Regions from separate parts of the Hydrogenophaga sp. YM1 genome, predicted to be linked through region 1. Evidence: predicted binding sites of a transcription regulator. Region 1 holds the regulator's gene; the other holds the start of a gene.
What was found. Region 1 encodes NrdR, which represses ribonucleotide reductase genes. Its sites were predicted from a motif close to CACNANATNTNGTG; they were not measured.
Positions count from the first base shown of each region.

Region 2: JNX00_RS05380 (ribonucleoside-diphosphate reductase subunit alpha) is a predicted target of NrdR. The motif match lies at 1,559-1,572, and genes of this name have one in related genera.

Region 1 is NZ_CP070223.1:1,858,886-1,862,087, forward strand. Features, by position in the region: gene JNX00_RS08860 (PilC/PilY family type IV pilus protein) at 1-396, opposite strand, end outside; gene ribD (bifunctional diaminohydroxyphosphoribosylaminopyrimidine deaminase/5-amino-6-(5-phosphoribosylamino)uracil reductase RibD) at 528-1,667, opposite strand; gene nrdR (transcriptional regulator NrdR) at 1,711-2,160, opposite strand; gene glyA (serine hydroxymethyltransferase) at 2,177-3,202, opposite strand, start outside.
Region 2 is NZ_CP070223.1:1,096,700-1,099,901, forward strand. Features, by position in the region: gene JNX00_RS05380 (ribonucleoside-diphosphate reductase subunit alpha) at 1-1,443, opposite strand, end outside; gene ampD (1,6-anhydro-N-acetylmuramyl-L-alanine amidase AmpD) at 1,809-2,402, opposite strand; gene JNX00_RS05390 (sigma-54 dependent transcriptional regulator) at 2,377-3,202, opposite strand, start outside.

The DNA.
Region 1 (3,202 bases):
CCGTGGCCGATAGGTGATCCGAGGGTTGTAGTACATGGGGTTGACGTCGGGTGAGCGCTGCGCCTCGAACATCGGCTGACCGTCGTCTCCGGTGGGCAGGCCGCGCCACCCTGGCCGGCTGACGTCGTACCCATCGGGATAGGGGATCGCCATCGACCCCGAGTTGTCCAGCGAGACCACGATGTTGGGTTTGGCGCCCGTGCTGCTGACCAGCAGCGGGCGCTGGCTGGGCTGGGCCTGGACCTCCACCGCGCCCAGCCCGGCGGCGGTGCCGATGGCGCACAGCAGCCAGCCCGGCAGATGCGCTGCCGGGCGTGGGGTGCGTGGCGGACGGGGGATGGGCGCCGGGCCAGGCGCGGGATGGGGCAGGGGACGGGAGCAGGGCGAGCGCGACATGGCCCGCGATGGTTCAGCCGCTTCGCCAGGCCCGCCGGGCATCAGCCGATGGACTGCATGGCCAAACGGATGCAGAACTAAGTGCTACTCACTTTGCGGTAGTTCGACCGCCAACGGTCGCGCCCGGGTGATCAGTGGTCCGTGAGAAATGCGTCTCGGCCCTCGAGCCGGGCGCGCAATCGCAGGTCGGTGCCCACCGGCAGGGTGTCCAGCCAGCGCAGGGCCACGCCGTCGGCCAAACGTTCCAGCGGGCCGAAGGGCGCCATGCCGGCTCCCTGGCCGAGCAGGCGGGGCGCCAGGTAGACCAGCAGCTCGTCCACCCAGCCCTCGCGCAGCAGGGACGCGTTGAGCTTGGCCCCGGCCTCGACGTGCAGCTCGTTCACCTCGCGCCGGCCCAGTTCTTGAAGCGCGGCGCCCAGGTCGACCTTGCCGTTCGCGCCGGGCGTCGGGAGGGTGTCGGCGCCGCGTTCCCGCAGCGCCGCGGCCCGGGGCTCGGCGGGGTCGGCATGGAAGAACCACCGCTGGCGCGGCAGGCCACCGTGCGGCGGCTCGAACAGCCGCGCCGTGGGCGGGGTGTCCAGGCGGCTGTCGATCACGGCCAGGTGCGGTTGGCGCAGCAGGCCCGGCAAGCGCGCGTCCAGGCGGGGGTTGTCTTCGAGCACGGTGCCCGCGCCCGTCAGCACGGCGCAGGCCCGGGCGCGCCATCGGTGGCCGTCTTCGCGGGCGGCTTCTCCGGTGATCCACTGGCTCTGTCCGTTGGGCAGGGCCGTGATGCCATCGAGCGAGGCGGCCATCTTCATGCGCACCCAGGGCCGGCCGCGCACCATGCGGCTGAAGAAGCCGATGTTGAGTTCGCGGCTGGCCCGGGCGATGGGGTGGTCGCCGGGCAGCAGTTCGACTGCGAGGCCGGCGGCGCGCAGCCGCTGCAGGCCTTGGCCGGCCACGCGGGGGTTGGGGTCGGTGGTGGCCACCACCACGCGCGCCACCCGGGCCGCGATCAGCGCGTCGCAGCAAGGCGGGGTGCGGCCGTGGTGCGAGCAGGGCTCCAGCGTGACATAGGCGGTGGCGCCGGCCGTGCTTTCGCCGCGCGCCTGGGCGTCGCGCAGGGCCATGACCTCGGCGTGCGGCCCGCCGGCCTGCTGGGTGTGGCCCGAGCCGATGACCCGGCCGTCCGACGCGACCAGCACACAGCCGACGCGGGGGTTGGGGTTCGACAGGCAGAGGGCCCGCTCGGCCAGTTCGAGCGCCGCCGCCAGGGGCCCGGTGCTCACCTTGCGGCTCCTGCGCGGGCGCGGGCCGCGCACCGGGGGGCCATCAGCGCTTCACCTCATCCACCAGCGCCCGGAACTCGTCGATGTCCTCGAAGCTGCGGTAAACGCTGGCGAAGCGGATGTAGGCGACCTTGTCGAGCTTTTTGAGCTCGCGCATCACCATCTCGCCGATGCGGTTGGCCGGTATTTCGCGCACGCCCAGGTTGAGCAGCTTTTCCTCGATGCGCTCGATCGCGGCATCGACCTGCTCGGTGCTCACCGGGCGCTTGCGCAGGGCCAGCGCAAAGGAGGCGCGCAGCTTGTCGGGCACGTACTCGACGCGGCGGCCGTCCTTCTTGACCACCATCGGGAAGCTGACGTCGGGCCGCTCGTAGGTGGTGAAGCGCTTCTCGCAGTGGCCGCAGCGGCGGCGGCGGCGGATGAAGTCGGCGTCTTCCGAGACCCGCGTCTCGACCACCTGGGTCTCGAGATGGCCGCAGAAGGGGCACCGCATCGCCGCCGCTCCGGGTTCAGCGGTAGACCGGGAAACGCGCGGTCAGCGCGTTGACCTTTTCGCGCACCGCGGCGATGTTGGCCGGGTCGCGGTTGTCGAGCACGTCGGCCACCAGGTTGGCGGTCAGGCGCGCTTCCTCGTCCTTGAAGCCGCGCGTGGTCATGGCCGGGGTGCCGATGCGCACGCCGCTGGTCACCATCGGCTTCTCGGGGTCGTTGGGGATGGCGTTCTTGTTGATCGTCATGTGCGCCTGGCCCAGCACCGCCTCGGCTTCCTTGCCGGTGATGCCCTTGGCGCGCAGGTCGACCAGCATCACGTGGCTTTCGGTGCGCCCGCTCACGATGCGCAGGCCGCGCTGGGTGAGCGTCTCGGCCACGATCTGGGCGTTTTTCACCACCTGCTGCTGGTAGGCCTTGAACTCGGGCGAGAGCGCTTCCTTGAAGGCCACGGCCTTGGCCGCGATCACGTGCATCAGCGGGCCGCCCTGCAGGCCAGGGAAGATGGCGCTGTTGATCGCCTTCTCGTGCTCGGCTTTCATGAGGATGAAGCCGCCGCGCGGGCCGCGCAGGCTCTTGTGGGTGGTGGAGGTCACCACGTCGGCGTGCGGCACCGGGTTGGGGTAGACGCCGGCGGCGATCAGGCCGGCGTAGTGCGCCATGTCGACCATGAAGAGCGCGCCCACGTCCTTGGCCACCTGGGCGAAGCGCGCGAAGTCGATGCGCAGGCTGTAGGCCGAGGCGCCGGCGATGATGAGCTTGGGCTTGGTCTCGTGGGCCTTGCGCTCCATGGCGTCGTAGTCGATCTCTTCCTTCTCGTTGAGACCGTAGGACACCACGTTGAACCACTTGCCGCTCATGTTGAGCGCCATGCCGTGGGTGAGGTGGCCGCCTTCGGCCAGGCTCATGCCCATGATGGTGTCGCCGGGCTTGAGGAAGGCCAGGAACACGCCTTCGTTGGCGGAAGCCCCGCAGTGCGGTTGCACGTTGGCGGCCTCGGCGCCGAACAGCTGCTTGATGCGGTCGATGGCCAGCTGCTCGGCCAC
Region 2 (3,202 bases), 760 kb from region 1:
CGCGGTGTTCATGTCGTGGGTGCGGCGGCGGTCGTCGCCGGTGTTCTTGCGCAGCTCCAGGAATTCCTCGATGTCGAGGTGCCAGGTCTCCAGGTAGGTGCAGACCGCGCCCTTGCGCTTGCCGCCCTGGTTCACGGCCACGGCGGTGTCGTTGACGACCTTCAGGAAAGGCACGACGCCTTGCGATTCGCCGTTGGTGCCCTTGATGTGGCTGCCCAGGGCGCGCACGCGGGTCCAGTCGTTGCCCAGGCCGCCGGCGAACTTGGACAGCAGGGCGTTTTCCTTGATGGACTCGTAGATGCCGTCGAGGTCGTCGGGCACGGTGGTGAGGTAGCAGCTGGACAGCTGCGAGCGCAGCGTGCCGCTGTTGAACAGCGTGGGCGTGCTGCTCATGAAGTCGAAGGTCGAGAGGATCTCGTAGAACTCGATCGCGCGGGCTTCGCGGTCGATCTCGTTGAGCGACAGGCCCATGGCCACGCGCATGAAGAAGGCCTGCGGCAGCTCGATGCGCGTCTTGCGCACGTGCAGGAAGTAGCGGTCGTACAGGGTCTGCAGGCCGAGGTAGTCGAACTGCAGGTCGCGCTCGGGCTTGAGCGCGGCGCCCAGGCGGGCGAGGTCGAAGTTCAGCAGGTCCGGATTGAGCAGCTCGGCGTTGACACCGCGCTGGATGAACTCGGGGAAGTAGTCGGCGTAGCGCTGGGCCATCTGCGCCCGCGGCACTTCCTGGCCCAGGATCTCCTTGACGATGGTGTGCAGCAGCAGGCGCGCGGTGGCGTAGGTGTAGTCGGGGTCCTTTTCGATCAGCGTGCGCGCGGCCAGGATGGCGGCCTTGTAGACCTCGTCCATGGGCACGCCGTCGTACAGGTTGCGCTTGGTCTCGGCGACGATGGGGTCGGCCTTGACGTCGGCGCCCAGGCCGGCGCAGGCGTCGGTGATCAGGCGCGTGAGGGCGTCGATGTCCAGCGGCACGCGCTGGCCGCCATCGAGCACGTGCAGCTGGGGCTCGGCGGCGCGCGCGGTGGCGGCCTGGGTGGCGCGCTCGGCGGCGCGGCGCTCGCGGTAGAGCACGTAGGCGCGCGCGACTTCATGGTGGCCGCTGCGCATCAGGCCGAGTTCGGCCTGGTCCTGCACGTCCTCGATGTGGAAGGTGCCGCCGCCCGGACGCGAACGCATGAGGGCGCGCACCACGACCTGCGTCAGCTGGTCCACCGTTTCGCGCACGCTGGCCGAGGCCGCGCCCTGCGTGCCGTGCACCGCCAGGAAGGCCTTCATCATGGCCACGGCGATCTTGCTGGGCTCGAAGGGCACCACGGCGCCATTGCGCCGGATGATCTGGTACTGGGCGTAGGCGGACATGGGGGCCGTGGCGGTGGAGGGCGAGACGCCGGGCGCGGATGTCGGGACGTTGGCGGCGGGGGACTGGGGGGTGGCTGCGCTCAGCATGGTTCCTCTCGATTCAGGATTTGTTCTCGGTGATCGGGTCGGTCCGCCCCTGGTGCCTGGCGCCGGGTGGGCTCGCAGCGGCGCGGTTTTCAGGGGCGGGGGGTATCCGGGGGCACACTATATCTGGTGTGTAGGGGGGCAACAAGGCACTACCGATAGTGTTTGTGAATCCATCGCGGCCAATGGATGCCCTCAGGGAACCAGCTGCCGCGCGAGGGGGCGCGCGCAGCATTGGCCGCGCCTGCGTTTCGCGCGAAAAGCGCAGTGTTCATGCGGGGTGCAAGGCGATTCGGGGCCGCAGGCCGCGTGCCGTCTCTGGTGTCCGATGGCGCGCGCAAGGTGGCGCGCGAAATACCCCGATACCCTCAGCCTGTAGCCTCGGGAAAACACGAGGGGTTCCACCCGACGAGCTGTCGCAGCCGGGGCCAGTCAAAACCCGGCCCGGGGTCGCGCTTGCGGCCCGGTGCGACGTGCTCGTGCCCGGCCATTTGCTCGATGGGGTGGCGTGTGCGCAGCGCACGGCACAAGCGCGCCAGCGCCTCGTACTGCGCGGCCTCGAAGGCCTCGCCCTCCAGGCCTTCGAGCTCGACGCCGACGGAGAAGTCGTTGCAGTTGTCGCGGCCCCGCCAGTGCGAGGCGCCGGCGTGCCAGGCGCGGCGCACGGTGGAGACGAACTGGAGCACCCGCCCGTCGCGGCGCACGAAGAAATGCGATGAGACCTCGATGCCGCGGATGGACTGGAAATAAGGGTGCGCGTCCCAGTCGAGCCGGTTGGTGAACAGGCGCTCGACCTCGTCACCCCCGTACACGCCGGGCGGCAAGCTGATGGAGTGCAGCACGATCAGGTCGACGGCCGTGCCGCGCGGCCGCGCGCCATGGTTGGGCGAATCGATCCGCCGAGCGCCGCGCCACCAGCCGCCGTGCCAGCGGCGCTCAGTCGGTGGCGTCGGCGTCGCCATGACCGGTCGCGCCGGGGACCACGATGCCCAGGCGCTGGATGCGGTAGCGGATCTGCCGCAGGTTCAGGCCCAGCCGCGCCGCCGCCGCGGTGCGGTTGTAGCCGCATTCCTGCAGGGCTTTGAGCAGCACCTGGCGCTCTTGCTCGTCGAGGTAGCTCTGCAGGTCGCTGGGCAGGGCGGGCTCGTCGGCGGAAGCGGCCGGCGCCAGGGGCACGAAGCGGTAGGGCCCGCCGGCCGGCACTGGAGCGTCGGGCAGCGGGTCGGGCAGCGTGGCGGGTTCCGTGTCGCCGGTTTCACCGAAGTCGGCGGGTTGCAGCACGGGGCCGCTGGCCAGCGCGAGCGCGCGCTGTAGCAGGTTCTCGAGCTCGCGCACGTTGCCCGGCAACTCGCGCGCCTGCAGCCAGGCCAGTGCGGCTGGCGAGAGCTCGGGCACGGCCTGGCCGGCCTCGGCGCACAAGCGCTCCAGCAGGGCCTGCGCGAGCAGGGGTAGGTCCTCGGGCCGGTCGCGCAGGGCGGGCGTGCGCAGGCCAATCACATTGAGGCGGTAGTACAGGTCCTGGCGGAACTGGCCGGCCTGCACCAGCGCGGGCAGGTCGCGGTGGGTGGCGCTGACCAGGCGCACGTCGACCACGTCTTCCTGCACCGCGCCAAGCGATCGCACCCGGCGTTCCTGGATGGCGCGCAGCAGCTTGGCCTGCATGGACAGCGGCAGGTCGCCGATCTCGTCGAGGAACAGGGTGCCGCCGTGCGCGGCCTGGAAATAGCCTTCGCGATCGGCGCTGGCGCCGGTATAGGCACCC